Regions from separate parts of the Ruegeria sp. HKCCD6647-2 genome, predicted to be linked through region 1. Evidence: riboswitches for the same ligand, from Rfam matches in the RefSeq annotation. Region 1 holds a riboswitch; each other region holds the start of a gene.
What was found. A riboswitch is a leader RNA that binds a small molecule or an ion and turns the genes downstream of it on or off. The one in region 1 is predicted to bind cobalamin.
Positions count from the first base shown of each region.

Region 2: it holds a riboswitch for cobalamin, as region 1 does, so the genes downstream of both, AC2TDJ_RS12835 (DUF1636 family protein) here and AC2TDJ_RS08485 (hypothetical protein) in region 1, are expected to answer to the same signal.
Region 3: it holds a riboswitch for cobalamin, as region 1 does, so the genes downstream of both, AC2TDJ_RS12205 (DUF1636 family protein) here and AC2TDJ_RS08485 (hypothetical protein) in region 1, are expected to answer to the same signal.

Region 1 is NZ_JBWVBD010000002.1:500,539-510,513, forward strand. Features, by position in the region: gene AC2TDJ_RS08450 (chloramphenicol phosphotransferase CPT family protein) at 1-238, opposite strand, end outside; gene AC2TDJ_RS08455 (SRPBCC family protein) at 280-747, opposite strand; gene nudC (NAD(+) diphosphatase) at 790-1,773, opposite strand; gene AC2TDJ_RS08465 (bifunctional 2',3'-cyclic-nucleotide 2'-phosphodiesterase/3'-nucleotidase) at 1,913-3,832, shown strand; RNA gene ffs (signal recognition particle sRNA small type) at 3,872-3,970, shown strand; gene rsgA (ribosome small subunit-dependent GTPase A) at 4,132-5,160, shown strand; gene AC2TDJ_RS08480 (alpha/beta hydrolase family protein) at 5,190-6,050, opposite strand; cobalamin riboswitch at 6,216-6,438, shown strand; gene AC2TDJ_RS08485 (hypothetical protein) at 6,530-6,937, shown strand; gene AC2TDJ_RS08490 (protein-tyrosine phosphatase family protein) at 6,939-7,442, opposite strand; gene AC2TDJ_RS08495 (DNA polymerase III subunit gamma/tau) at 7,581-9,338, shown strand; gene AC2TDJ_RS08500 (TauD/TfdA dioxygenase family protein) at 9,428-9,975, shown strand, end outside.
Region 2 is NZ_JBWVBD010000004.1:290,153-300,127, reverse strand. Features, by position in the region: gene AC2TDJ_RS12875 (multicopper oxidase family protein) at 1-931, opposite strand, end outside; gene era (GTPase Era) at 1,090-1,998, shown strand; gene AC2TDJ_RS12865 (DUF1491 family protein) at 1,995-2,324, shown strand; gene AC2TDJ_RS12860 (hypothetical protein) at 2,327-2,632, opposite strand; gene AC2TDJ_RS12855 (hypothetical protein) at 3,260-3,511, shown strand; gene AC2TDJ_RS12850 (FecCD family ABC transporter permease) at 4,413-5,426, opposite strand; gene AC2TDJ_RS12845 (ABC transporter substrate-binding protein) at 5,428-6,375, opposite strand; gene AC2TDJ_RS12840 (ABC transporter ATP-binding protein) at 6,394-7,179, opposite strand; gene AC2TDJ_RS12835 (DUF1636 family protein) at 7,176-7,532, opposite strand; cobalamin riboswitch at 7,635-7,842, opposite strand; gene AC2TDJ_RS12830 (xanthine dehydrogenase family protein molybdopterin-binding subunit) at 8,005-9,975, opposite strand, start outside.
Region 3 is NZ_JBWVBD010000004.1:146,178-156,152, reverse strand. Features, by position in the region: gene cobN (cobaltochelatase subunit CobN) at 1-1,678, opposite strand, end outside; gene cobW (cobalamin biosynthesis protein CobW) at 1,685-2,740, opposite strand; gene AC2TDJ_RS12205 (DUF1636 family protein) at 2,743-3,117, opposite strand; cobalamin riboswitch at 3,211-3,415, opposite strand; gene AC2TDJ_RS12200 (NAD(P)-dependent oxidoreductase) at 3,500-4,519, shown strand; gene AC2TDJ_RS12195 (hypothetical protein) at 4,726-5,169, shown strand; gene AC2TDJ_RS12190 (DEAD/DEAH box helicase) at 5,665-8,193, opposite strand; gene AC2TDJ_RS12185 (site-specific DNA-methyltransferase) at 8,190-9,975, opposite strand, start outside.

The DNA of each region.
Region 1 (9,975 bases):
TGTTACCTGCATCAGCGTAGGCCTGAATGGATTTGTGAAACCCTTCAAAAGCACTATCGCGGGATGTGGCCCAGTCAAATTCACCGTTTCGAAAACGCTCCATTGGCAGGGCACCGGAATCTCTCAGTTGATCAATGCTGATATGCCAAAACGGGAGATCAGTGCGTTGTTGCAGGGCTTTTGCCAAGGTCGTCTTGCCGCTACTCGAAGCACCATGCAGGAAAATGATTTGTGCCATGTGTTTTCTCTCGTGCAAATTGCTTCCATCAAGCTACACCTTCACGCCCCGTGCAAATGACGCTCTTCCAGCTCTCGTGCAAAATCGCTGAGACGTATCTGGAACTGGCGGCGGAAACGCGATTGCCCCAGCTTCAGTGACTGCAGCAACAGCCGGGCTGGCAGAGTTTTTGCTGCCAGCGACATGTCGATGATCAGACGCGTACGGCGTTGGGACAAGGCCAGAAGTTCGATCGTCGTGGCCCCATTCATACCCTTGCTGCTGGCGTGAAACCGCATCAGCGAAGGACGGTCGCAATCTGTCATTTCCACAGTGATATGACGCGGCTTGCCTCGGATCTTGAGCGTGGTTTCCCATGTGGTTCCTGCGCCCGGCTGAAGGGGACCAGGCGCACGCCGCACCTCGGCACCGCGCCGCATGGCCATTCGCTCAAACCGCTCGAAATCGGCAACCATGTCGAAGACGGTGTTGATCGGAGCCTGGATATCTTCCTGCGCTGAAAACTGCATTTCGGTGTTCCGATCGTCCTCGTCTTGCGTTCCAGTGATTCGTCAGTCCAACGTATCCGCAAGCCAGTGCTGCAACAAAAAACGGGCAATCGCCCCTTTGCGGGCTGGCAACAGTTTCGGGTGATCTCCGGCAAAGGCCTGCATCATCTCGGTCTTGCTGACCCACATCGCTTCTTCGATTTCGACCGGGTCAATCCGGATATCGCGCGACAACGCCTCACCCGCGCAACCAAACATGAGCGACGCCGGAAATGGCCAGGGTTGGCTGGACAAGTATTTCACGGCACCGACGGGTACACCCGCCTCTTCCATGACTTCCCGCCGTACGGCGGCTTCCAGCGTTTCGCCGGGCTCGACAAACCCGGCCAGCAAGGAGAACATCCCTTCGGGCCAACCGGGGGATCGCCCCATAAGTACGGAATTGCCGTGCGTGATCAGCATGATAACCACCGGATCGGTGCGCGGGAAGTGTTGCCCGCCGCATTCCGGACAGCTACGCTGCCACCCGCCCTGAGACATCTCGCTGCGTTCCCCACACCGGGCGCAGAACTTGTGCGTCTCGTGCCATCCGATGATGGCTTTTGCAGTTGCAGCCATTTCCGCGTCGCGTGGCGACAGGCGCGTCATGATGCGGCGCAATTCCGCAAAAACGTGACCATCCGGTAGGTCCGGGTGTTGCTGTTCGGTGCGATCGACGAATGCGCCAACACCGGACAAATCCAGCCCCTCTGCCGCCCATCCCGAAATATCCATGGCAAAAACCGGCACGTCGCCATCGGTCTTCCCGAGAAAAACCGGCGAGGCAATCACTCCACCCGGTCCGTTGTGCAACAGATCATAACTCATCGGGATCAATGCCAGGCGGTCCAGTTGTTCACCCTGAACCAACACCTTGCCGCGCCACAACAACACGCAACGCGCAGAGGGGTCGGACTGCGCCGCCAATAGCCTGTCTTTGTCGCCCCGCAGCAGGGCCGCCCGATCCAAGCCGGATCCGCCAAATGTCACTTGTTCCGCGCGTTTCATTCCTGCCTTCCCAGACTGCCGGCAAAAGGGCTGCCACGTCTTCGTCTTGGGCGCAACGGAATTCCACCGCGCGGCAAAACAGCGCTGTCGTTGAATGGCCGCAGGATTGCCCCGGAATTTGCACTAATTCCACCAATCAGTGAAATCATGCATACAACAACATCCAGAAGCTGAAGTTTTGACACCCAATACATCGCCGGGCCAGAAGCCAGAGCCGGTCGCGCATATTCAGATCTTGGCGACAAGCGATCTTCACATGCACCTGATGGGTTTTGACTATTACGCAGATCGCGCAGACCCCCGAATTGGGTTTACTCGCACGGCAAACCTGATCCGTGCAGCGCGGAAACAGGCCCGGCAAATGGGGACACTAAGTCTGTTGTTTGATAATGGCGACTTTTTGCAGGGAACCCCGTTGGGAGACTGGGCCGCCGAGAACGTTGCCGAAACCCATCCCATTGCAATGGCGTTCAATGCACTCAACTACGACGCGGTGGGATTGGGTAACCACGACTTCAACTATGGCCTTGAACTGATCGACCGTCTGGCCGAACAAGTCTCTTGCCCTGTGATCTGCAGCAATCTGCTGCGCAACGACAATGCCCGAATTCCGCAACAAAGTGCCGTACTGCAACGAAGCGTTGCTTGTGACGGCGCCGAATTGCCGATCCGCATCGGCGTGTTGTCCGTTTTGCCGCCCCAAACCGCGCAATGGGAGGCGCACAAGCTGGAAGGGATGGCTCAGGTCGACGACATCCTTACCACTGCACGGGACACGGCGAGCGCATTGCGCCGGCAGGGTTGCGACGTCATCATTGCGCTGGCCCATTCGGGGATTGCCGAAACGGATGCTGCTCCAGGGCTGGAAAACGCCGTCGTTCCGTTGGCGGCACTCAAGCACATCGACGTTGTCATCGCCGGTCACACACATCTGACCTTACCGGGCGACGCGCATGAAGGCGTCGCCCATGTCGACAATTCCGCAGGGCTGGTACACGGTAAACCGGTGGTGATGCCCGGCTTTGCCGGCTCTCATCTGGGCGTCATCGATCTGACGCTTTCCCGGAACGGCACCAAAGGTTGGCGTGTCGTCAAACCCCATGTCGAACTTCGGCCTATCTACTCTGAAAGCCACCGGGCCCCTGTGTCGGAAGACCCCGAGATGGTTCGCCTGTTTGCCAAAGGTCACAAAGCCACGCGCGCGCGCGCCGCTGAACCGGTTGGCCGCCTGTTTGCACCGGTTCACAGCTTTTTCAGTTTTTGCGCCCCTGATCGCGGTCTTGCGTTACTGGCGGCAGCTCAGGCGGCGGCGCTTCGTCCGTTTCTGGCCGGGACCGAATTGGAAACACTTCCACTCCTGTCGGCTACGGCGCCCGCCAAGTTCGGCGGTCGGGCCGGGCCGGGATATTACACAAACATCCCTGCAGGCGAGATTTCGATGCGTCATGTCGCCGATATGCACGTTTTCCCAAATGAACTGCGCGCTGTCGTGGCGACCGGGGCTCAAATCCGTGATTGGCTCGAAATGTCCGCAGGGATCTTTAATCAGGTCGGGGCGGATCGCAGCACCGTTCTGACGAATCCGCTGCGGGCAGGTCACAATTTCGACGTACTGCACGGGTTGCGCTATCAGATCGATCTGTCTCAACCTGCGAAGTATGATTTGGGTGGAAAGCTGACGGGTTCGTCGGGCGGGCGCATACGCAACTTGACGATGAAAGGTCGCCCTGTCCCTGGAAACCAAAAGTTTGTCGTCGCAACGAATAACTACCGCGCAAATGGTGGTGGGCATTTTCCGATGATTGCACAAACGATTTCAATCGAACTGCCCCCCCTGCGCGTTCAGGACATCCTTCGGGACTATCTGGCGAAACAACTGCCCGACGAGCTTTTGGCCGGCGCGCCACAGCCATTCAGTCTGACCCCCCTTGGTGGTGCAAATGCCATTTTGGAAACCGGCACGGCCGCGGAAGCTCATTTGGACGAGTTGTCAGGCTTTGCGCCCCGAGTTCTGGGCCTGAACGCCACGGGGTTTCTTCAAATCGAACTGACGCTCTGACGGGTTGTCATTTCCGGTTTGTGCGCCTATATCCATCGATGAGAGGTTGGCGCGGGCGAGCGCCTCGCCAACCTGGTCAGGTCCGGAAGGAAGCAGCCACAACGAGCCCCGCTTGGGTCGATGTCCAACCTCTCACTTATCCGAACCATCAGCCGCAGGAGGGCGTTTATGATTGTAGCAATGACCCTTCAGGCAACGCGGTTCTGATTTCACCCATCAACTCGACTGCCTGAACACATCGCCCGCAGATGCGCGTTCGCCATTTGCTGGGCTTTCTGTACCTGAACACAGGCAGACCAATGTCATTTACCCTTTCGGACCTGGGATGGTCCTCTCATTTCGCCGCGCAGCAAGCGGCACACCCTAAGTTGAATCCATTCCGCGTAACGGCGGTTCATCGTGATCGGTTGTTTGGGCACCACCCGAACAGAGAAGCAGCTTTGTTGACCGGAGGCCGCCAGACGGGCGATTTCGCGGTCGGCGATTGGGTGCTGTGCGATGCGCAAAACCGCGTTCAGCGTCTGCTGGATCGTCGCAGCCTTCTGAAGCGCCGTGCCGCCGGAACCGGGGCTGACACGCAATTGATTGCTGCAAATGTGGATGTTCTGTTCATCGTCAGCTCATGCAACGCAGATTTCAACCTTGCGCGGCTGGAACGTTACCTCGCACTGGCCCATCAGGCGGGGTGTTTCCCGGTCATCGTTTTGACCAAGGCGGATATCTGTGAAAGCGCTGAGCAATACGTGGATCAGGCGCAAGCGCTGTCCCCACTTCAGACCGTGTTGTCAGTGAACGCGTGGAACGCGCAAGACGTACACCGCGTGCTGGATTGGTGCCCGTCCGGTCAAACGGCTGCATTGGTTGGGTCCTCCGGTGTTGGGAAAACGACGCTCGCGAATGTCATGACCGGATCGCAGGACTCGACCGCCGATATTCGTGAGGACGACGCGCGCGGTCGGCACACCACAACAGCACGAGCCCTGTACCGGATGCGAAATGGTGGCTGGCTGATCGACACGCCGGGTATGCGTGCCCTTCGGTTGCTGGACGCAAAAGATGGCGTGGATGAGGTCTTTTCCGACATTGTTGAGCTGGCACAGAACTGCCGCTTTTCCGATTGCGAACACCAGACCGAACCCGGCTGCGCCGTCCTCGGCGCAGTGGACGAAGGCACCCTGAACCCTGACCGGCTGGTTCGATGGCGCAAATTGCGGCGAGAGGACATGCGCAATTCCGATACCGTGGCGCAAGCCCGTGCCCGTGATAAGGCATTCGGGAAAATGGTGCGCAATGCGACGCGCGGCAAACCCTCGCGCACCGGGCTTTGACAAGATGGGGCGCCGAGACCCGGCGTCCCTTACTTCTCGATCAATCGGGGCCAGACAGCCGCACTTCGGCGCGCAAAGACCCCGATATGACCAATGCCGGTCAGCCCAGTGTCCTGCGGGTCGATGAGGATGCGATTGGCGTCTGGTCCATAAAGATCAGCCAGCCTCCAGACCGCGTTGGGCGGAACCATTTGATCGTCGGTGAATGCGAACAGATCAACCGGTCCTCCGGCCCGGGACCAATCCACCGCGGGCAGGCTGGAACCGGTCTCGGGCACATAGCTGGATGGTGATGTGCACCACTTGCGCCACTGCCAATACACTTGCGGCGGAAGATCCGAGCCGAAGCCAAGCGCCTTGCCGGGCAGATAGCCCAGCATATGCACGGCCAACGGCGCGTGGCCATACCAGAACAACCCGGCCAGCCCGCGATAGGGCCACGGGTGATCTGACAACGTGACCAAGCCCGAGCAAACGCAGATCATTCGGTCGATCATCTCGATATCCGGCTGCAAAGGACCGAGCATTCCACCGACCGAGTGGCCGATTGTCCAGTGTTGCGCGTTCGGAAACCGTCGTCGCATCTCGGCCCGGGCCGCGGGCATATCGACCAGTGCCCAATCTGCCATTGTGACTGTCGATTCCTTCAATCGGCCCGAAAGGGAATGGCCGAAATCCCGATAATCATATGTCAGACAGGCCATACCCCGTTCGGCTGCAAGCCACTGCGCGAAATGCCGATAATAATCCCTTGGCACCCCGGTCGCGCTGTTCAGCACAACAACGGTTTGCGGGTCGGAATGCGGTAAATACAAACGCCCCGACAGCATGGCCGGCCCCGAAGGGAACCGAATATCTTCGGCAATCACCGTATACCGAGCGTCCAACATCTGTTCTCCAGCCCTAACTGAACCGATCAGTTCACTCGCTCAATCGGCCCTATCCACCCCTCCGAGTCAAGGCCGGATTAAGGTGACCAAACGTCCACTTACCGCGCTGAAAAAGTCTCGCGAACCATTGAATGGCCAATCTGCTTGACTCGGCCACACTGCAACCGCTAGCGATGCGGTGATGGTTCCCGCGCCCTCTCACGATGGCCGGGATGAAAAGGGAACGCGGTGCGGTCCACCCCGGTTGATCCGGTTGGGACCAAGTCCGCGACTGCCCCCGCAACTGTAAGCGGAGAGCGATGCCGAAACACCACTGACCGAAAGGTTGGGAAGGTCGGCAAAGCAGCGACCCGCAAGTCAGGAGACCTGCCATCAGAACTTGAAACCGAAACTCGGGCGGGGTGTCCGGGCGGGATTTGGTCGCAGTTTGCAGCCTTTCCCGATCTCTCACCCTTCGTCCCACGCGCGGAGGGCGCAGCATGATCTGGAAGACCGAGACACATCAATTCACAGCTACCATTTGCCAGCGCACCGGCAAAACCTGCCCCGCGCTCGCCCGCATGGCGCGCGCCATGGTTCAAGCCGTTGCAGCAGCAGGGCATTCGACCACGAATGAGTTCGAAATCGAAGGCAGTTCGGACCTGACACACTGCCCGCAAGGATGTTCCGCCCGCTTTCGCGCGCGACCTGACCAGGTGAGAATTTATTGCGGCGCGGATCCCGAAACCAGTTCTGACAGGTTGGATGATTACGCCGAGCTGATGTTTGGAACAGAGCTGACGTCCCTGCCCTCTCAGGCGATCAGCAACCCGCCCTGCGCATTACTGGAAGCGGTAGCACTGGCGCCCAGCCATCCGGTGCAGGCGGAAGCCTTCGCAACGGCCTGACCTATTGCGAATAAGGTGCGCGGGCGGCTCCCACGGCCCAGCGCATCTGCCCGTCAGTTTCGACGGCACAGGGGCGAATTGCGCGTAGTCGGGACAGCGCCGCCTGGGGCGCTTCACCGTTTTCCACCATCAATCGCAGAACCACCATTCCGGATCGACCACACCCGCCACGACAATGCACCAGGACCCGACCTCCGTGCGACAAAGTCCTCAGCACGGTCTTGCTAACTACCGGCCATCGCTCGACTATTTCGGCTGGTGGTGATCCGAAATCCTCGATGGGCAGATGAACCCACCGGACCCCATTGCTTTTGACGTCCTGGCCAAAACTTCCAGCTCCTCCTTGCGTCAACTCGGCCGCAGAGGTCATAGAGATTACGATGTCCGGCGCCCAGTTTCTGAGCGTGTCCAGATCGGCGGCGTAGTCTCCACCGCGCCCCGGAAGGGGTGACAATGCCAACGTGCCGCCGCCAAGCGGCAAGTCGTAGATTTCAAACTGAGCCATCGGGTTTCCAATTTCACCTTGCCGGCAGGTTCTATCCCGACCCGGCGACTTTCAAAACAAATTTCGTTCCGCCCTGCGGTGGACGCGGAGGTCGGGGCGCTCTACGCTGCGGCGTAACTCGAATCCGCCAGAGCAGACATGACCGACACGCCCAGCCCCGCCTATCAGGTTCTCGCCCGCAAGTATCGCCCGGAAACCTTTGCAGACCTGGTTGGCCAGGATGCCATGGTGCGCACGCTCAAAAACGCGTTCGAGGCGGACCGGATCGCGCAGGCCTTCGTCATGACCGGCATTCGCGGGACCGGTAAGACAACGACCGCCCGCATCATTGCGAAAGGCATGAACTGCATCGGTCCTGACGGAAATGGCGGCCCCACGACCGAACCCTGCGGAAAATGCGAACACTGCGTAGCGATCATGGCAGGCCGCCATGTCGACGTGATGGAGATGGACGCTGCCAGTCGCACCGGTGTCAACGACATCCGCGAGATCATCGACAGCGTCCGCTACCGCGCGGCTTCAGCCCGCTACAAAATCTATATCATCGACGAGGTTCACATGCTGTCGACCAGCGCGTTCAACGCGCTGCTCAAGACGCTGGAAGAACCGCCCGAGCATGTGAAGTTCATCTTCGCCACAACCGAGATTCGCAAGGTTCCGGTGACGGTTCTGTCCCGGTGCCAGCGATTTGATCTGCGCCGGATCGAACCCGAAGACATGATCGGCCTTTTGCGTAAGATCGCGGATTCAGAAGGTGCGCAGATTGCCGAGGACGCGCTGGCCCTGATCACCCGCGCTGCGGAAGGGTCCGCACGCGACGCAACCTCACTGCTGGATCAGGCCATTTCCCATGGAGCAGGAGAAACCAGCGCCGATCAGGTCCGCGCCATGCTGGGGCTTGCCGATCGGGGCCGGGTATTGGACTTGATGGACATGATCCTGCGTGGGGATGCGGCGGGCGCCCTGACCGAGTTGGGCGCTCAATATGCCGAAGGTGCGGATCCGTTGGCCGTTCTGCGCGATCTGGCCGAGATCACCCACTGGGTGTCGGTCGTCAAGATCACACCCGACGCTGCCGAAGACCCGACGGTTTCTCCCGATGAACGCGCGCGTGGCCAGCAGATGGCAGAGGCCCTGCCGATGCGTGTCCTCACGCGGATGTGGCAGATGCTGCTGAAGGCACTGGAAGAAGTCTCCGCCGCGCCAAACGCCATGATGGCCGCGGAAATGGCAGTTATCCGCCTGACCCATGTCGCGGATTTGCCAAGTCCGCAGGAACTGCTGAAACGCCTGCAAGACGTGCCTCCGCCGCCCATTGGTGGGCCCGGCGGCGGTGTTTCCGCACCGGGGAATACCGCGCCTGTGACCCAACACACGGGGCAACCTGCCTATGCTGCATCTACGACCGGAAACAGCGGAGGACCCACGGCAGCTCTGGCACAGGACGTTCAGGCCGCGCTGGCACGCTATCCCACATTCGATCATGTGGTCGAACTGATCCGCGCGAACCGGGATGGGGTCTTGCTTGAAGAAGTCAAAAGCTATCTCCGGCTGGTGGCTTATCAACCGGGCCGGATCGAGTTCCAACCCACCGAACGCGCCTCGGCCAATCTGGCTCAACGGCTCGGAACCGCGCTGCAAAGGTGGACCGGGAATAGATGGGCCGTGACCGTTGTGAACGAAGGCGGCGGCGAGACGATCTATGAGAAAGAGAACGCCGCCGAAGAAGCGCTGAAGAGCGAAGCCAAAGAGCATCCACTTGTGCAGGCCGTATTCGCTCAGTTCCCGAACGCCAAGATCACCAAAATCGAAACGCCCGAGCAACGCGCCGCCAAAGTCGAGACCGAAGCGCTGCCCGAGGTCGAAGACGAGTGGGACCCGTTCGAAGAGGATTGACCCAGCGCGCGCGCCATGTGTCGCAAATGAGGCAGATTGTTCCAGCGGACGATCGGACCCTGCCATTACGCAGATGATGGAGGAACTTGATGCACACAACACCGCTGCACCCCCGTTTCGGGTTGACCGTTCACGATGTCGATCTGCGCGCAGTCACCAAAGAAAATTTGTACCCGGAGATCAGGCAGGCATTCGAGACCCATTCGGCGCTTCTGTTCCCTGCCCAATCGATCTCGGACGAGGATCACATTCGACTGGCCGAGCTTTTCGGCCCACTGGAAAATCGCGAGGCCATGGCAGCAGGCCGTCCTCTTGAGTTTGAGGTTCCCGAACTCACCAACCAGACCAAGGACGGGCTGCGCGCAAAGGATGACCTGCGCCTGCTGGACCTGCAGGCCAACATGTTGTGGCATACCGACAGCACATTTCTGCCAACCCCCGCATTGATCAATATCCTGACCGCCAAGATCGTACCGCCCAGCGGCGGTGAGACCGAGCTAGCCTCGACCCGAGCCGCCTGGGCCGACATGCCGGAGCGTCTGCGATCCGCCCTGAAGGACGCGATCGTCTGGCATCGCCTGTCACATTCCCGGTCGAAAATCTCGACCGATTTGGCGGCTTTGCCCTTCATGACCCG
Region 2 (9,975 bases), on a different contig from region 1:
CCGGCAAAGGTCGCAGCTCATGCAGCTCGCGCGACGCGGATACGCCAACTGCGCGCAATTGAGCCATGGCGCGATGCGACTGGCCGGGCAATTTGGCCATAAGGTCGACGGTCTGCCCCTCGTCTGACGGCATCACCACCGCAAAATCCACCCTTTGGCCGGGTGCAACCAGCAAAGGGTCGTCGGCGCTGGGCATGGGAAGGTCGATTTCGACCGGATGACCATCCCACGCAATGATCCGAGCCTCGGCACCCTCAAGATGGAGCTTGTAGATGCGCGTCGTGTCTGTGTTCACCACCCTCAGACGGACCAATCCACCGGCGTCATGGTCATAGATCGGTTTAATCAACCAGTTCGCGGTCTGCAGATTGCCAAACGTACCGGCTCGCGCCGCGCCCCGCGCTGTATATGCGGGCAAGAACTGATCATTTTCATCCAGTCGGAAGTCACGCAGGTTGACGACCTGATCGCTGTCGAAACCGGGGTCTTCAACCTCGGCAATCACCATAACACCGGTGAAGCCGCAGGCCATCTGGTCCATGGTCATGCAATGCGGGTGATACCAATATGTACCCGCATCAGGCGGTGTGAACTCGTACTCGAACAGCTCACCTTCTCCTATCGGCATTTGCGTCAGATAAGGCACCCCGTCCATTTCATTGGCGATACGCATCCCGTGCCAATGCATCGCTGTGTAGTCCGAGGTCGCGTTTCGGACCGGTAGCCGCATTGCCTTTCCTTGCCGACCAAATAGGACCGGAGGCGGCGCATCCGGCGACAGGCTGACCATCCCGGTCGTAACCTGTTCCCGCAAAGCAAAGCTGGAGGGTTGTATCACCAGCTCCTGCGTATTCCCGGCCAGGCCAAAACCGCCCAGACCCAATACACCTGCTGCGGCACCGCTGCCGACAAGAAACTCACGGCGTTTCATAACCTGCCTCATGTTTTGGGTAATCGCCTGGCTGGGTCTGGCTCGGCGCCTGGCATTCCTGCCATTGTTGACGCATGGCTGCAATGCGACAAATCCCTCTGGCCCGCCGCGGCGTTCTGCGATAGGGGTGTCGACTTGTAAACAGGATCGCATTGAACATGACCACACGCGCCGGATTTATCGCCCTGATCGGTGAGCCCAACGCAGGCAAATCCACTCTTCTGAACCGCATGGTCGGGGCCAAGGTCTCGATCGTGACGCATAAGGTGCAAACCACACGCGCCCGCATCCGCGGCGTGGCGATGGAAGGTGATGCGCAACTGGTCTTCGTTGATACGCCGGGTCTTTTCAAACCCCGTCGCCGTTTGGACCGCGCCATGGTCGCGGCAGCCTGGGGCGGGGCTGCGGATGCTGATATCGTCGTGCTGTTGGTCGAGGCGCATCGCGGGATCACGGAAGGTGTCGAACGCATCCTCGAAGGTCTGGACGAGATTGGGCAGGGGCGCAGGATCGCGCTGGCGATCAACAAGATCGACAGGGTTCCGTCCGAGGCGCTTTTGACTCTGACCAGTGACCTGAACGCGCGTTATCCCTTTGCCGAAACCTTCATGATCTCGGCCGAAAAGGGTTATGGTGTCGAGGACCTGCGCAAATGGCTGGCCTCTGAACTGCCCGAAGGGCCTTGGCTCTACCCCGAAGATCAGATCGCAGATCTGCCTCTGCGCATGATCGCCGCAGAGATGACACGCGAGAAACTGACGCTGCGGCTGCATCAGGAACTGCCCTATCAACTGACGGTCGAGACCGAAAGCTGGGAGGAACGCAAAGACGGTTCGGCCAAGATCGATCAGGTCATCTATGTCATGCGCGATGGACACAAGGGCATCGTTCTGGGTAAGCGCGGCGAGACGATCAAGGCAGTTAGCCAAGCCGCACGGGCTGAGCTGGAAGAATTCCTCGACCGGAAAATCCACCTGTTCCTGCAAGTGAAGGTCAGGCCCAACTGGCTCGAAGAATCCGAGCGCTATTCGGAAATGGGCCTGGATTTCAAAGACGGCAACGCATGAGCCGCCTGACGGCTGAATTCTGGGTGCACGCTTATCTGGCGCGGTTGCGATTTCAGGAAATCCCGGCATTTGTCGTGACTCACGGAGATGACACGGCTGGTGCGGTTCTGGTCAAGCTCAACACTCTGGACGGGCAGGCCGTCGCGTTCCAGCGCAGTTTCGACCTGATGAGCGGCGAGCGGAAATGGGTTGAGCTCTCTGGCGGCCCCGAAGCCGAGGTTGACGACGCCATCCAACGTCAGCGCAGCTTTGACCCCGACCTCTGGGTGATTGAGGTCGAGGACCGGCAGGGACGGCATCTGTTGGGGGAAGAGGGGCTGGACTAGCTCTACCACCCGCTTGTTTTTGCTTTGACATCATGCCCAACTGCGTTGGGCGCGCCTCCTGCAAATTCCCGAACCTTGACGGCAAAGGTTTTGAAATACGGCTGCGACTGCACGTGCGCCAGTGTTTCGGCACTGTCCCACCGACCCCAATGAAACCGGGATTTTCCATCATCGGCGACGGCAACCTGATACGTGAATTTACCGGCGGCATCCGGATCAGCTTCGATGGCCGCAATGAAGGCACTGGTTGTAGCCTGCCAGTCGGCTTCGTCGCCATCGAAGCTGTAGGTAATGGTGATTCCTCGCATGATGGCCTCCTATTTAACGATACTGTTAATTAATGAATATCAAGGGGCCATTGTCAAGTTGGTGATCGTCGGGCGCCTTTCCGGTTAGAAGGTGGTGGTCCTGAACAGCAGGTGACTGGCGGGCATTTTCGCGGCGTCAAAGAACGTGGATTTCATGGCTGCGCTGCCGCACGAAATCGTGGACGCCCTGCACGGCGTGATGGAAATCGCGGTGCCGAACGTGCTGAATGTTCCGCAATTTCATTGTCCTACTGACCCATTGCAAATGGAATACCCCGGCAGCTGCCGAAGGAACTATATGGCTCTACAGGGATAGGTCGAGCGGGTTCAACTCCTCTCCGTGCCGGCGTGCAGTTGGCAAGCGCATCTGCCCATTCAGATGCGGGCGAGCCTCCCGAACTGTTTCTCCTCCCCTTTTCGTCGGGACCTGAATTTGAAGGAATAAAGATGATGGAAGAAAGACATTCGGCCCGGTGACGGTGGAACATCTGAATGACCGGGGCCACCGCCCGGTAAGAAGTTCCCGGTCCTGATGGCCCGCGCGAATGAGATGCGGACCAAACGGTTTGGGGCGGTACGCATACGGCAGATGCCTGAGGCGAGACCCCACTGACCGCTGCAACCCTAGTGCTGCGTCAGCACAGAGAAGTGGCGCTTCACGCAATTACCGACGCAACGCACTCGGATGAAAAGGACAACATCTCGAAAGCTCAGGAAACCACGACTGCTCCGATGCAGCCTCCGACTGTCGGGGTGTCTTCCATCATGCCGGATTCCTGCCTGGACGGGCCGGTTGGTGCAAAACCAGTTGGTGTTGTCGCTGTGGCGCGTAATGCGATCCATTCGGCGATGCACGCGGTTGATATCTGTTGCGCATAACGACCACTGATCTGGGAGAGGCTGATCCCAGTGCAGTTTTGCATGCCGCACAGACGGTGACGCAATTTGGACCGGGCGGACGCGCTCGGGGGGGGTAAGAGGTTCACAACCACGCTGAAGCTGCTGGATGCGTTCCGCGAAAACCCGTTTGTGACAACCCTAGATCACTGCGCATGGTGCCGGTCGGAACCATTCACGGTCTGAACACAATCGCCGGATGGGGTCGGTGACAACCGAGCAGAAGTTGAAAGCCCAAACCGAATGGCTGATATCCGGTTCTATGCCGGCCCAGTAGATGCGGCAGAGCCGCCCTTCAGCTACTAATCCGCAGAGAGCGTCGTGTCACAGATATGGTCCTACGAAATTGCCGAGATCGAGGATTATGTCGACCCGTATGGATGCATCATGGCCGGAGATGTTCCGCCGTTCTGGAAAAACAGAATGAAGGGGCGGCGACAGCCGAATTGCTCCGCCGCGAAAGCCGTCGCAAATAAATGGAAAGCTGGGGTCGCGCGCAAATCAGCAAGTTTGCGCGCGATAAATTTCTTGAAATGATTCATTTTAGGTTCAAATATGCGAATGCGACACGAATTTTGTATTACCTCTGTTGTGTCGCGGCCCGCTGGACCGGTTGGGCCGCCTCCCGACTATCTTAGTGAGTGGTGATAGTCGGGAGGCTTTTTGCTGAAGTTCTAAGACAAGATCGACAGGTGCGGGGGCGGTTTAGCGGCCCCGGTCAATTTGAATAGTCGAGCAGGGCAACGTCGAACGCTTTGTAAGCGCTTTCGCAGCTCGAGGAATCCCGTCGACCTGCCTTCTTTCTTTGGTGAACACTTGGAGTGAGCCTGCCCTCTCAGGCTTCATCAGCTTCAGCAACAATAACACCAATTCTATTGAAGACTCACTTCTGAGCCTTTGCTGTTCGAAACAGCAGAATAAACACGAAAACTGATCCGATCGATGTCGTCACAATCCCTACAGGCAGTTCCTGCGGCGCAAGCAGTAACCTGCTGAGGATGTCCGATCCCGTCAGCAGCGCTGCGCCGACAATCGCAGCGGTTGGTAGAAGTTGGCTGTGCAATGTTCCGGCGATACCTCTTGCGATGTGCGGTACCATCAAGCCGACAAAACCAATCACTCCTGCGACCGAGACGAACACTGCTGTTGCAAGGGCGGCCGTGAAGAACATGCGGAACCGCAGGCCCTGCACCGGTACACCAAGCGTCGCGGCCGTCAGATCGCCTGTCAGCAATGCGTCCAACCAGCGGCTGCGATACAGCGAATAGGTCAGGATCAACACCAGACCGGCGCAAACCAGTGGGAAGGTCTCCCAACGGGCCAGGCCCAGCCCACCAAGCATCCAGAAGATGACCGAATGGGCCGCGCGGCTATCGCCTGCGAATATCAGATAATTGGTGATGGCGGAGAACAGGAAAGACACCGCAAGCCCTGCGAGGATCAGCTTTTCCGGCGCGCTTGTACGCAGCCCATGCACCAGCGCCAGCACGATCCCGGACGCTACGAGCCCCCCGCAGAAGGCGGCCAGCGGCAAGGTCCAGAACCCCAAAATATCACCGGTTACTGTGATGACAAACACGGCCCCGGCTGCGGCGCCCGAGGACAGGCCGAAAAGAAACGGGTCGGCCAGATCGTTGCGCGTTGTGGTTTGCAGGACCACGCCAACGATCCCCAGCCCAGCTCCGATCACCGCAGCGAACATTGCGCGCGGCAGACGCAGGTCGAACACGATCCGATGAAGAGGCGTCATTTCTCCGTTGGCTAGCCCGGTTCCCAAAAGAACCGCGTTGAACGCGTCTGCCGCGGGGATAGGTGTGGTGCCGTAGATGGTTGAAATCAGCAAGAGGGCGGTCAATACGACCGCCCCCAGCAGAAGTGTCAGGCCCAATCGGCCCATGTTAGTTGAGGACGGGGTGCATGGCCTGCACCATCTTCGAGATCGCCTCGATATTTGCCGGTCCCGGGGTCAATTCCTCGTACCGTAGGCCAATCCAGCGCTCATTTTTCACTGCATCCGTCTGAGACATCACCGGATGATCTTGCAGGAATTTGAACGTATCCGCCGCGCCGTTGCCAGTTTGATAGTCGAGCAGCACGAGGAATTCAGGGTTGGCAGCGGCTACCGCCTCCCACGAGGTGCGGCCCCAGCTTGTGTCCATGTCATGAGTGACGTTCTCGCCACCAGCGGCAGCAATCATCGCGTCGGGGATGGCGAACTTACCAGCAGTAAAGGGTGCGTCCGCCGGCCCGTCCAGCAGGAAGACACGCGGCTTGGGAAGATCGGCCGTCTGCGCCTCGATCGCGGCGAGTTCATCTTTCCAGCCGCTCACCAACGCCTCGGCCTTATCTTCGACATGCATGACCTTGCCCAGACGCAAAACATCATCGAACAGCAGGTTCATACTGGCTTCGGGGCGGTCCTTGTCCAGATGCACGCAGCTTTCGGACAGGATCATCGTCTTGATGCCAAACGGCTCAAGCGTGTCCGGGGTCACGTCGCCGCCGGGCTTCATGCCGTAATACCAGCCTGCAAAGAACAGGTCGGGTTCGACCGCCACGAGGTTTTCAACAGTTGGGTATTTCGGCGCAAGCTCTGGGATGTCACCGCGCAGCGTGTCGAATTCCGGGCTGGTCTTGTACCATCCGGTGATGCCGGTAAGGCCGACGATCTTGTCCTGCAGACCCAGTGCAAAGGCCATGTCGGTCATGTTCATGTCGTGCACGACCAGGCGTTCGGGTTGCGACTCAAACACAAGCGGCTCGCCGCAATTGTCGACGGTGACCTCATGCGCGGCAGCGCCGCCAGCCATGGCTGTCATCAGCGCCACAGACCAGATGTTCTTCATTTCAGAGTTTTCCTTTTCTTAAGTAGAAACAGTGGTTTTTCGGATATCCAATGCCGGGATCACGCGCCCTTCATGGTGAAAGCACAGGTAATCGACGCCGAATGTGTCGCGAACCCGTTCAGGGGTCAGCACTTCGGCGACCGGTCCAAAACCGGTCAGCCGTGCGGATTTCATCAACGCCACATGCGTGGCAAATTCCGGGATCATCACCAGATCGTGGACGATCATGACCACCGTTATGCCCAGTTCGGCAACCAGAGACAGCATGCGCCCCTTGGCGTCGGGATCGAGGTGGTTGGTGGGTTCGTCCAGAAACAGCAAGGACGGATTCTGAGCCAGCGCGCGGGCGATATGAGCTCTTTGACGTTCGCCTCCCGACAACACTGCCATGCGTTTGTCTGCCAATGCGCCGAGGCCCGTCAGGTCCAGAATTCTGGACAGCTCTGCTGCATGCTCCTCTGCTGAACGATCTGGCCAGATCGGAATCTGGCCCAAGGCGACGTAATCTCGCAAAAACAACCTGCCATCCGGAAGCTCCTGCTGGCTGACAACGGCGATCATGCGGGCCCGCTCTTTGGCGGGCATATGTTTGAGACTACGCCCATTGACCTGAACATCGCCCAAACCAATCTCAACGGTTCCGCACAACAGGTTCAGAAGAGTTGTCTTTCCTGCCCCATTTGGGCCGGCGATTGCCAGAATCGCACCCTCGTCCAGCTCGAACGAGGCGCCTTGCAGCAGCACGTCACCGTTGAGCGCATAGTATTCGAGATCACGCGCAGCCAGAAAGGTCGAGGTCGTCATGAGGGCTCCTCCAATCGGATCCGGGGCAAGCGAGAAAGAGTTTTTGAAAATAACGGGCGCGGTCGGTCCGTGGCGTTGGTCCACCCATCCACGCTGTCGCGATATTGGTGTGCAAACTCGGCCAGCGCTTCCACCTCTTGCGGCGTTTGAATGCTGCCGAAGAGGTATTGCGCTTTGTCGACAGCCTGAAACCCGACGGTCGTTGGCTGTGCGCAGCCCGCCATGCAAGCAACGGTGCGAACAGCAAATCCCTCAGGAAGCCTGCCAGTCAGCGCGTTTCGAATAGCGTCAACTGGCAATTCCCCGCCACAAGTCGAGCATATCAGAAGGAAATGATCAGGTGTCTCTGGCATTGCCCGCTCCGCTTGTTGCCAAGCGTGGACAGAAGGTGCCGTTCAGGTAAACACGTATCGAACGTGCCATCAAAGCCTCCTTCCAGGACGCCCCGCCCCGGGTTGGTTGAACATCTGATGGCAGGTCTCCTGACTTGCGGGTCGATGCTTGGCCATCCTTCCCGGTCTCAAGGACCAGTGGCTGTTTGGCGTCGCTCGCCGCTTACAGTTGCGGGGGCAGTCACGGAATTGGCGCCAAATGGCAGACCTCACCGTATTCCCTTTTCATCCCTTGGGTGGACCATCGGGAACCATCACGCGTTTGAGTGCCCGAGAACGCAGGTTGCGTCAATATGGAACTTTTGAAAACACGATTTGCTGGGTGGGAAGTAATCTGTGAACCGCCAGGCAGCTAATCGTACTGGTGCAACATTGGAAATAGGCGATTGGACCCCTGCGCCGATCTAAGAACCGACCGGCGCAGGGTTAGTTGTCATACGAAGCTGACGCCGCTGCTGATCATTGGCAATTCCGTCACCCGCGGACCGGTCGCGGCGATGGCGTTGGCCAGTGCCGGAGCGGACGGCGGGGTGCCGGGTTCACCAACTCCGGTGGGCATTTCGGCGGAAGGTACGATATGAACTTCGATTGCGCCGATATCGCCGATTCTCAACGGCTCGAAATCGGGAAAGTTGGACTGGTCTACGACACCATCCGTCAGGGTTATTTCGTCCCGCATCACATGACCGATACCATACCCGATGCCACCTTCCATCTGTGCCTTGATCACGTCCGGGTTGACTGCAAGTCCGCAGTCGATGGCGCAGGTTACCTTCTCGATCTTCACCCCGTCATCGGCGTTGCCGGATATTTCCACGACTTCGGCCGCGTAGCTGCCAAAGCTTTTGTGAACGGCAATGCCCTGGTTGCGTCCCTCGGGCGCGTTGCCCCAGTTGCCCTTTTCCGCCGCCAATTTTAGCACACCGGCCAATCGCTTCTGATCATTGCCGCTGCCTTCCAGCAGGGCCAGGCGGAACTCAACCGGATCGCGACCTGCGGCACGGGCGGCTTCGTCCATCATGGTCTCCATGACGTAGGCCGTGTGGGTATGTCCGACCGAGCGCCACCAGAGAACAGATGTGGCCTTTGCCACATCGCTTAGACCGATGAACTGCCCCGGGATTTGATAGGGGTTCTCGGTCACGCCTTCGACCGAGCTGTGGTCCACGCCGTTGTGCACGATCAGGCTTTCGAACGCGGTGCCTTTCATGATCGACTGGGCGGCGATGCGGTGATCCCAGCCGGCGATGTTTCCATTTGCGTCCAGACCCACACGCACTTTATGCGCCACGGCGGGGCGGTAGTACCCACCGGTGATGTCATCCTCACGCGACCAGACCAGTTTTACGGGTCGCGAGCGGTCGGTAATCGCAAAGGCAAGCGCGGCTTCGACCTGATAGTCCGCTGTTGGTGTTGCGCGCCGCCCAAATGAGCCGCCTGCGAACACCGTGTTGATACGGATCATTTCCATTGGCAACTGAAAGATCTCGGCAAGTGCGAAATGCGGTCCGGTCGGCATCTGGGCCCCGTCATGCAGGGTGATGCCGCCGTCTTCGTTGGCTTCGATGGTACAGGTCAACGGTTCCATCGGAGCGTGTGCCAGCAGGGGGAAATAGAAGGTCTGCTCGACGACATTGTCTGCACCGTCAATCAACGCTGCTGTGGTTGTTTGGTCCGCACCTGTAACGTTGTACTCGGGATCACTGTTAACCGCGGCCAATAGCTGTTCGCGGATTTCGCCCGAGTCGCGGTTCTCGGCATTGGAGAAATCCCAATCAACGGTTATTGCCTCGCGTGCCTGAAAAGCGGCCCAGGTGGTTTCGGCGTAAACGGCAACGCCTGCCTTGTTGGGCAGGACTGCGGAACGGATGTAACCTTTGATTTCTCTGGCCGCCCCCTCGTCAAACCCGGAAGCGAGGCCGCCCATGCACGGACTACGGGCGATGACGACAACCATCTGATCCGGCAGGTGCAGATCCATCGCGTAAATCGCAGTGCCATTGATCTTGGGAGGAGAATCCTTGCGTCTGACCGCAGCATTGCCGATCAGACGAAACTCGCTGGGGTCTTTCAGGCGCGGCTCGGCCGGGGGGTCGATTTTCGCCGCAGCGGCTACAAATTCCGCAATGGGTGCCTGCCGCCCCACACCTAAGATGATGCCGTTTTCGATCGTCAACGAATTGGAGTCAGCGCCCCAGGCTTCAGCAGCGGCCCGGAGCAGCATGTCGCGCGCCGCAGCGCCGGCTTGGCGGTACTGCATGAATGAATTGGCCATTGCGGTGGACCCGCCGGTGCCCTGAAACTGTCCAAACGCCAGATTGGCATAGCGCGAAGGGTCCGACGGCGCGAATTCGTACTGGATGTCCTCGATCGACACACCCAGCTCTTCGGCGATCAGGGTGGT
Region 3 (9,975 bases), on a different contig from region 1:
CGCGGATCAGCGCTTCGGGCCAGCATTCGTTGGACAAAGCGACCGACTTGCCCGGCAGCCACTCCAGCGTACCATGGGCACCGATATGGATCAGAGCGTCCGCGCCGAGGCCCTTGCGCAGCCATAGGTAGAAGGCGACATAGCTGTGGCGCGGGGTGCGCGACAGGTCGTGGTAGTCGTCATCCCGCAGCTCGGGCGTGCCGCGTTCGGGTTGCAGCGCGACCAGAGCGTTGCCGCGACGCAGGGCGGTGAAGTGGAAGGCACCGTCGATGAAAGAGGGGTCGTCTTCCGGTTCGCCCCAGACGGTTTGCAGGTCGGTCCGCAATTTCTCGGGCAGGTCCGCCAGCTCGGTCAGGTATTCGTCCAGCGGCCACGAGATGCGGGCGTCCAGAAGTGTCTCGGCGATCGGCTCAGCCGGGGCAGTGTCATAGCCCTCGGCCTGTAGATCGGACAGCATCGCCTCGGCGGAGGCCAGCGCATCCAGACCCACCGCATGGGCCATCTGCCAGTCCTTGCCGGGATAGGTGGACAGCACCAGCGCCGGCACGTGATCCGCCTTGGGCTTGTCATGCAGGGCCAGCCAACCGGTGACGCGGTCGATGATGGCTTCGATCCGCTCGGGTTCGGCCCGGTGGGCAAAGCGGGAGTATTCCAGATGCGGATCGCGCTTTCCGGGCTCCTTGAAGGATGCGATGCCCGCCGAAATGCGCCCATCCACCTCGGGCAGCACCACATGCATTGCCAGATCGGCAGGGGAGAGGCCGCGCTCCGCCTCGGCCCAAGCCTTGCGGCGTGAGGTCGCGAGGGCAATCTGGAACACTGGCACACCCGCTGCATCCAGAGGCGATGTGCCCGTCGCGCCCTTGCCCGAGAAAGAGGTGGCATTGATAATGGCCGCAGGGGTCAGCGCCACGACTTGCTCGCGCAGCCAATCAGCAGATGCTGGCGCCTTCAAGGACGGTGCGAACAAGCCGACCGCCTCAAATCCGCGCGCGTGCAGGCTGCGGATCAAGGCTGCAATCGGGGCAGTGTCAGCTGACGTCAGATAGGCGCGGTAGAAGGTCACGAGTATGCGTTTCGCGTCGCCCGAGAAGGCCTTGTCCACCGGGATAACGCCGCGATCGGGGCACCATGCTCCGCATTCGGGCAGGGTTTTTGCCCCCATCACCGGCCCGGCATAAAGCCCCGCCGCCAATGCCATCTGCGCCAGCGCAGCCTGCGCTGCGACTTCACCACCGGTATCACACAGATGCGCCAGCCGCCGCAGAGTCGAGACGGGCAGGGTGGAATAGTCATCCAGCCGCGTATCTTCGCGCCCGTCTGCCGGCAGAACGGCCAGCGCGATGCCTTTGGCCTGCGCCAGCGCCAGAACCTGCTGAAGACCGTAGGACCAATAGGGCACGCCACCGATCAAGCGGATCAGGATGCCCTTGGCCCCCTCCAGCGTTTGATCCACATAGGTGTCGACCGACAACGGGTGTTTCAGCGCCGTCAGATTGGCCAGCCGCAGGGTGGGCATCCGCCCCTCCGGCCCGCCCCCGCGATGCCAACCCGCCGCAAAAGCGCCAAGGTCGCTGTCGGAAAAGGACAGCACCACCAGATCCGCCGGGCTCTGGCCCAGATCGGTTGGGGTCTCGGTTTCTTCTAACCCGTGGCTTTCGCGGAAGACGACGTGCATGTGTGGTTACTCGGCGGCCTCGGCAACTCCCACGAGGATATCGCGGATTGCGGCCTCTTTGATGTCGTCATGCTCGGCAATGACCACCAGTCGCGAGCGGCGCTCTTCGCCGGGTTCCCATGGGCGGTCGTACTGGTGGCGCACGCGGGCACCGACAGCCTGCACCAGCAGGCGCATGGGTTTGCCCTGGACGGCGGCATAGCCTTTGACGCGCAGGATATTCAGTTCGTTGGCCAGACGTTCGATATTGGCGACCAGTTCCGCCGGGTCGGTCTGTTCCGGCAGCTCGACGATGATGCTTTCGAAATCGTCATGCTCGTGATCGTGGTGGCCGTCGTGATGCGAGGGACGGGCATCCATGTCATCCTCGGCTGCGGCTTCCAGACCCAGAACAACGCGTACGTCCACGACGCCTTCGGCCACTTCGACCACGGGCAAGGGGCGTGGGGCCTCGGCCGCGATGATCTCTTTGGCCTTGGCGACGCCTTCCGGGCCGGCCAGGTCGGGCTTGGTCAACAGAATGATGTCTGCACATGAGATCTGATCCTCGAACACCTCGGACAGGGGTGTTTCGTGGTCGATCGAGTCATCGGCCAGACGCTGCGCGTCCACCGCTTCGACATTTGGCGCAAAACGCCCAGCGGCGACGGCCTCGGCATCGGCCAGAGCGATCACGCCGTCGACGGTGATCTTGGACCGGATATCGGGCCAATCGAACGCCTTCAGCAGCGGTTTCGGCAGGGCGAGGCCGGAAGTTTCGATCAGGATGTGATCGGGGCGCGGCTCCAGTGCCATTAGTGCTTCGATGGTCGGAATGAAATCGTCAGCCACGGTGCAGCAGATGCAGCCATTGGCCAGTTCCATGATGTTTTCCGCCGGGCAATCCGGAATTGCGCAGGACTTCAGGATGTCACCATCGACGCCAACATCGCCGAACTCATTGACCACAACGGCCAGACGCTTGCCCTGCGGGTTCTGCATCAGGTGGCGCACAAGCGTGGTTTTGCCCGAGCCCAGAAAGCCGGTGATCACGGTGACGGGAAGTTTCTCAAGAGTGCTCATTCTCAGGCTCCAATCGGGGGGATGCGCGAGGCGCAGTTTTTGCGGAAATGCTCGGGGCGCTCGCGCCATTTGACCAGGCCGTCTTCGGTGGCCAGATACTTGGTCGCGCCGTCGACGATGACGTCGACATGATCGGTTTCGTTCAGGTTTTCATAGACGAAGGTCCAGCGATCCGGTCCACCGCGCAACACGATTGAGCATCCCTGATCGCAGTTCGACAGACACTCGACCGGTTTCAGGGTAATGCCCTCGGGCAGGTTGGCCCTTTCCAGCGCCTTGTGCAGAAGGGTGCCGGGCCGTTCCGCGTCGTCTTCAATCGGCAACCCACGGCGGCACGTAGTGCAGACCAGCAGCTCGACTGGCGCCGTCTCTGTCATGTCTCTCATCCCCCCAAATCCTCTTCGCGGGGGACGGGGTTTCATGCGGGCCACGTGTGCGACATGGGCCCGACACCGGAACACCCCGCCCGGTTTCAACTTCGGGTGCTGGCAGGTCTCCCGGCTTGCGGATGTCAGAACGGTTGTTCTGTCGGATGTCCCGCCTTCCCGGCCTTGCGGGCCAGTGGCTTTGGGCACCCTCTCCGGTCACGGTCGCGGGGGCGGCTGCGTTTGACGGATAACCGCTGACGCATTCCCTTTTCATCCAAAAATGGACACCAACGGATGCGACATGCGGCACCGGTGGGCGCCTTGTCAAGCGAGTCGCACACTTCTTGTGCCTCAGGGGGTGAAAAGCGACCTGCCGGCGTCGCTGGGCGGCATGACGTATTGTGACGGGCCATGGTGCCATGGATCGCAGAATGCGAACAGGGAGCACAATAATATGAAAGTGGGTTTCATCGGACTGGGAAATGTAGGCGGCAAGCTTTCGGGTTCATTGCTGCGCAACGGTATTGATCTGACCGTGCATGACCTGAACCCGGATTTGGTTGCGGAGTTTGTGGCCAAAGGCGCGAAGGCCGCGGAAGGACCGGCCCAGCTGATGCGCGACTGTGATGCGGTGATTACCTGCCTGCCATCGCCTGCGGCGTCGGACGCTGTCATGCAGGAGATGCTGCCCGAGGTCGGACCCGGCAAGATCTGGATGGAGATGTCCACCACCGACGAGGCCGAGGTGAAACGTCTGGGTGCAATGGTCATCGAACGTGGAGGTAAGGCGGTCGACTGTCCGGTCTCGGGGGGATGCCACAGGGCGGCAACTGGCAATATCTCGATTTTTGCAGGTTGTGATCGCGAAACGTTCGAACAGATATTGCCGTTTCTGACAACGATGGGGCGGCGTGTTCTGCATACCGGCGAACTGGGCTCGGCCTCGGTATTGAAGGTGCTGACCAACTATCTGGCCACGGCCAACCTGATCACGTGCGCCGAAGCGCTGGTTACGGCCAAGGCGGCCGGGATGGACTTGGGCACGACCTATGAGGCGATCAAGATTTCTTCGGGGACGTCGTTCGTCCACGAAACCGAAAGTCAGGTCATCCTGAATGGCTCGCGCGATATTTCTTTCACGATGGACCTTGTGAAAAAGGATATCGGCCTGTTTCAGGAAGTGGCCGACCGTGCCGGGGTTCCGTTGGAAATCAATCCGGTATTGATCAAGATATTCGAGGACGGAATCGCCCGTTTTGGGGAGCGTGAACTGTCCCCCAACATTATCAAACGTCTGGAAGAGGCCACAGGGCTGGACATCCGTGCGCCCGGCTTCCCACCGGAGATGTTGGACGACGAACCCGAAGAGCCCGGATACGAGGTTATCCCGCAGAACCGGGCGGCGGGATAACAGGACGACTTTGATCGGATGCCTGCCTAAACTGCGCTATCGAAGGTAGGCATACCAAAAAATACTGCTGATGCACCCTTGGCACACAATGCGTTACTTGGCGCTTGGCCCCAGACGTAATTGATCTGATTTCTGGATTTTCGGAAATCGGCGTACTCTGTGATTTAAGTCGTTTTATTGTCTGCGGATTTTTAGGGGTGGCATAAATGCGGGTTCTCTTCAAGCAAGCGTTGGTAATATTCTGGTTGCTGTGGTGGGCCTTCGCTTTTCTGACTGATTTCATTGGCGGTTTGGAACTGTTGGGCGTGACCTCGACACCGTGGTTTGACGGTCACAACTATCCGTTCCTGAAAAAGACGCTTGAACAATTCGGAGCGTCCACGGCCGTAGATGTCACTCTGTTTGTTGGCATTATTATCTGGCTGCTATTGTCGACCTTGTTGTTCGCCGTCGCGGCAATAACGCCCTACTCAAAAAAGGATCTGTGGCTCAAACGGGTCGACGCTGCGTTTATTGTCTCGCTGGGCCTGTGGCTTGCGTTCTTTCTGTCTGATCAAACAGTTATGAACTTTGATCTTGAAGAGAACCATATGGTTCAGGGGGGCTTTCAGCTTTTGTGTTACCTGACCATTTATCTGTTGCCCGATTGAATGCGCAGAGATCGGGGCGTGATCCGTGTTGAAACGGTTTCTTCGCTGCAAGGTTGTTCAGATTTGCGCACGGATAGTTCAGGGAGAAAGTGATCCGGGCCAAGCTCTCAGATGCAATTGCACTTGAAAGGAAAATGCGACTGGCAAAGCGGATATAGTAAACGGCCGGGGCGGGTGGCTGAGTGGATGGAGGCGAGTACCGGACCCGCTACCATTTTTCTAAGCCATTGGTAGGCCTGAATAATCGGGTGCGAGGTTGAGGTCTGTGTCGCACTTCGTGTCACACTTGTGACGCACCTAGTGGTGTTTTGTCAACGTGGCAGATCGCGTCAAGGCCAGTGACGGTGGGCACTTCTTCTCTCCTAGGACGGGCCACTAAGTCCGATGGGTTCGGCAGTGGCAATCCGGTCGCATAGGGGGTACGGGGGAAGTGCCCCCACCTTGGGTAATAGATGGGGGCTCGGAAAAATGTGTCGGGTTTTTGGGTCACGTTGCCTAGGCGATGTAAACTAGTGTCTTGAGGTCAAAGAGGTCCTCGGGAACGATCTTGTGCAAGCCTTCGGCGTAACGCGCGCGCACCCACTGACCATCTGAACGGAAGGTCCAGAAGACATTGCGGTACTCGCGGTGCTGGACACGTATTTTCTCGGTGTTCCGATCTGATTGGAGCCGACCTGTCTCACCATCGTCCTTGATTTCTACCAGTGCAATAGTGTCTCGCGTGGTTCGCCCACTAACTCCGACGATGAAGTCAGGGAAAAAACGATGTCCTGAAGGAAGGATAAGCCTTGTTGCCCAAGTCTCGTTCTCCGGATTGCGCATCCACCATTTGACAGTCCCTGTCGTATCGGCGTCTAAGAACTCCGCAAAGCCCAGTTCCTCCTTGTTCAGGCGGTGGGGGAATACTCCGTATGCAGACTTTTCGGCCTCTCCTAGTCCGTCTGGTCCGAAGTACTGCAAGGGCACTGGTTCGCTACTGTCAACCCGAACATTGCGGGCTTGGGCGGTCTTGATTGCGTCTTTCAGCTTCTCTGGTTCCAGCATCCCGGCAAGGTCAATAGCGCGTCGGAGGTCCTGCTCTTCGGCGTCAAAGCCCTTCTCATAGGCTATTGCCCGGAGTTCTTCGACCAGTGCTCGCTTCAACTGTCGTGGGTCGATAGCGTCGTTGAAGTTGAAGGCAAGTTGTGCCTTCTCTGCTACCCTAGCATTGGAAAGTCTCAGCCGTAGGTCGATTGTTTCCTGCACCTCAGCGGCAAACAAGTCACGGAGGTCAAGGTGCGCATTCGCTAGTTTGCGCTGCAGAAGCCCTGTTACTCCTGCTGAACGGCAGAACTCCTTTGCGATGTCCTGCACAAGGTCATTCAGTTTGGTTGGGTCTGGCGGTAGCTCCCTGAATAGTGCTTTCGGTAAGTCCAAGTCCTTGCGGATTGGGTAGGGGCGAAACTCCGGCTTGGGCTTCACTATCGAGGTGCCCGGCTTGGCGCTTTCCGGCAGTTCGCCAAATAGTGGTGTACTGCTCATGTGTTGCCAAGTTTCGCCTGCAACAATGGCGCGGTCTTGCTCCGCGTCGGTCATTTCTTGCACTTCTGCCTTCACCACGCCTTGTTCGATGAGGTTAGTTAGGCGCTGTTGCCTGTCGTCTGCGTCGTGAGGTGCCCGAGGTGTAAAGTTAGGTCGCGGTGCTTCCGACGCAACCACGGGCTTATCAGCATTGCCGAACTCATAAACGTCGAGGTTGTCGGTGATGAGGTCAATGCTCTCCTGCACAGCCTTCAACTCGTCCACGGCGGCTTGGAGCCCTGACTGCATGTACGGGTCTGTCAGTAGCACATAGCCACTGTCTAAGAGGGCATCTTGCCCATGTATGGGGCGCACAGAGGGGTGCACTCGCATAATGCGGCCCACGATCTGCAAGCCGAAGTCGCGGCCGCGATTGGGGCGCACCGAAACCAAGGTCCACGCTCGTGGTGCGTCAAACCCAGTAGCTACCGCAACCTTGAATATTAGAACGTGGATGTCCGGGTCGTAGGCGAGCGAGTGGAAGTCCGGGTCCGGTTGGCCGGAGGTATGTGTTGCAATTGCCCTGTCCTCAACCCCGATCTCCACCAGCTTGTCTCGCACGCGTTTCACCGGGTCTTCCGCACCCTTGGCTTGGTCTTCAACCTGCACCAGCATCAAGGGTGTCACCGCCAGCCCGCGCTCTTTCAGCCGCTCGTGCACCCGGCGGTGCTGTGTCCACCCGGCCTGTAGCGTAGCTTGCTCATGGTCGATCAGATCGCGGTCGCCTTCACGGAAGCGGATTAGGCCCAGCTTGAGCCCTACTTTGTTGAGCCCCGCGTCCACGACCTCGGCGCGTGGGACAATGACCCGACTTGCGACTTCGATCCCGGCGACCCGCTCAAAGGCTTCGAGTTTGTCGTCGTTCGGAGTGGCCGTCGCAAGGATGGTAAAGTCGGGTTGGATGTGGTCGAGGTAGAACTTGGCCGCTGCTGAGGCAGAAGCGCCAAAGTTCAAATGGGCCTCATCAATCACGACCCCGACAAAGAAGCCTGCGTCTCGCAAACTGGCGATCAGGTCGTCAAAGGACAACGCAGCTTCGCTCGTGCGCCGAACTTTCCGGGCGTCCTTGTTGTTGGCGGCGACCGTCGCCCACGTCTGGATGAATACGTCGCCATCTCGCGTCCCGATTGCCTCCCGGTCCTTCGCCACGTCACGGATGCGCAGCCCGCCACATTGGGCCACCAGAGCGTCGCGGGTCTGATTGACGAGCCCAGAGTAGGGGGCGAACCATAGCCACACCACAGGGCGGCTTAGCGCCCCTCTGAGGCCCTCCAGCGCCCGACCCAGTACAAGTGTCTTGCCAGACCCCGTCGGGCTCTGAAGGAGCGTCACGCCGCTTTTGAGCGAGACGGTTTGTCTTTGGTCTGGGTTGCGGTCGTGTAACTCTGCCACCTTACGGACCACACCCGACAGCGCGTCCACGGCGCGGGTCTGATAGCGGGCAAGTGAAAGGCGCTTCGTCATTGCTGGAACCGCTTCACAAGCGTTTCCCGTACTGGGCGGATGTCGACATGGATACCTTCAAGGTGCTGTGCGATCTGACCCGGCGCCCATGCATAGACGAAAAGGTTTTGCCGGTCCCGTCCCTGCAACCATTCGAACAGAGCGGGGTCGAAGCGGTCAACAAGCACCAGCGCAGTTTCTTCGCCGTTGTGCAGGTTCCATTTTGCGTCCGGGTCGTATTGCGTCAACGGCAGGTCGTGCATTGCCTCCAGTGCTGTCCAAGTGTCGGAAGGCTGCAGGTCATAATCGAGGTCTTCAAACGCAATCTCGTGCGTGCGCAGATAGGCGAACCCTGCTGCGAGGTCAGCATATTTCTTGTCGTCGCTGACGTTCAGTCGGCGGATGCGCTCTGCGGTCACGTCTTGGCAGATGTTCTTGTCTGGGTGGTCTTCTGTGGCCTCGGTGGAAGATACCATGATGAAGCGGCGATTGCCGCCATCTTCCGCATTAAGTTCCATCACCGCCTGTGCGGTGGTCGCGGAGCCTGCGAAGAAGTCGAGTACAAGGTCTTCCGGCCCGGTGGCCTGCCGTACCAACTCTCGAATAAGCGAAACCGGTTTGGCATAGTTAAATGCCTTGGAGCCAAAGACCGATTTGATCTCTTTCGCGCCCTCATCATTCGTACCAATAACCAAAGTGTTGCTGTCGTCGTCGAGCATTTCTGCTTCCGTACGCGGACTAATCCAACTCGACAAAGGCTGACGGGGGTTGCGTAGGTCCTTCTTGTAGCGCTTGAACGCCGGGGTTCCGTAACCGATCTTGCGACCCACCCAGTTCTCGAAGCCGGGAAGGTCGGGCCGGATCAACGGAGCCCGACCACTTGTAGGAACATCGCCACTCGCGCATGCAGCTTTCAGTTCTTCCAAGGTGGCGAAAATCCGGAACTCAGGATCTTCGGGGAAACGTATGTGACCGGCGGCAATCCACTCCTCCATGAACTTTGTCCTCGCGGACTTCGATCGTTCTTTGCTTGGGTACACCCACACCCGGTTGGGATTGGATGGGTACCAAATGTCATTCTCGCAGTCGTACAAAGGGTAATACAGGTTGGGCCGTTCACGGTAGTCAAAGCCGAGCGTCAGGTCGCTGAGGCGGTACCAATCATCTCTAGTTTCATCGAAGTGCCTGTACATCGAATAGGATTTTTCGTTGCCAAGAAACCTAAAGTCGTCCTTCGCATACACGAGGATATGCTCGTGATCCGGGCTAAGAAAAGCACGTTGATCTGCGTTGGACCCTTGCCGCGTTCGCCACGGCATTGTGGCGATCCGCATGCCCGGTAAGGCATCATCCATCATCAACTCCAGCAACGCACGCTGCTCGTCGCTTATGGAAACCAGGAGCACCCCGTCTTCTGCAAGCAAGTCGCGAGCGAGCGTCAGTCGGCGGTGTAGGAACTCTAGCCAGGTGGATTGGCGGAACCGGTCTTCCGCGCTCATATACCGATCGTTGTAGACCCAATCCTTGTTGCCGGTGTTGTAGGGCGGGTCGATGTAGATGCACTTGACCTTGCCTGCGTGCGTCATCCGCAACCACCGCAGTGCGTCGAAGTTGTCCCCCTCGATCACCATGTTCTCCCATGGTGCGGCTTTGTCTGACAGGTCCAGATCGATCTGACAGGCGATGAAATTGGCATCGACTGCTTTGTCTGCGTCGATTTCATCACGCTCCCACACTAAACCCAGCTTCTTGGTTCGGTCGCGCTTCTCCAAAAGCTCGATGAGTTGCGCGTGGGTGAGGTTG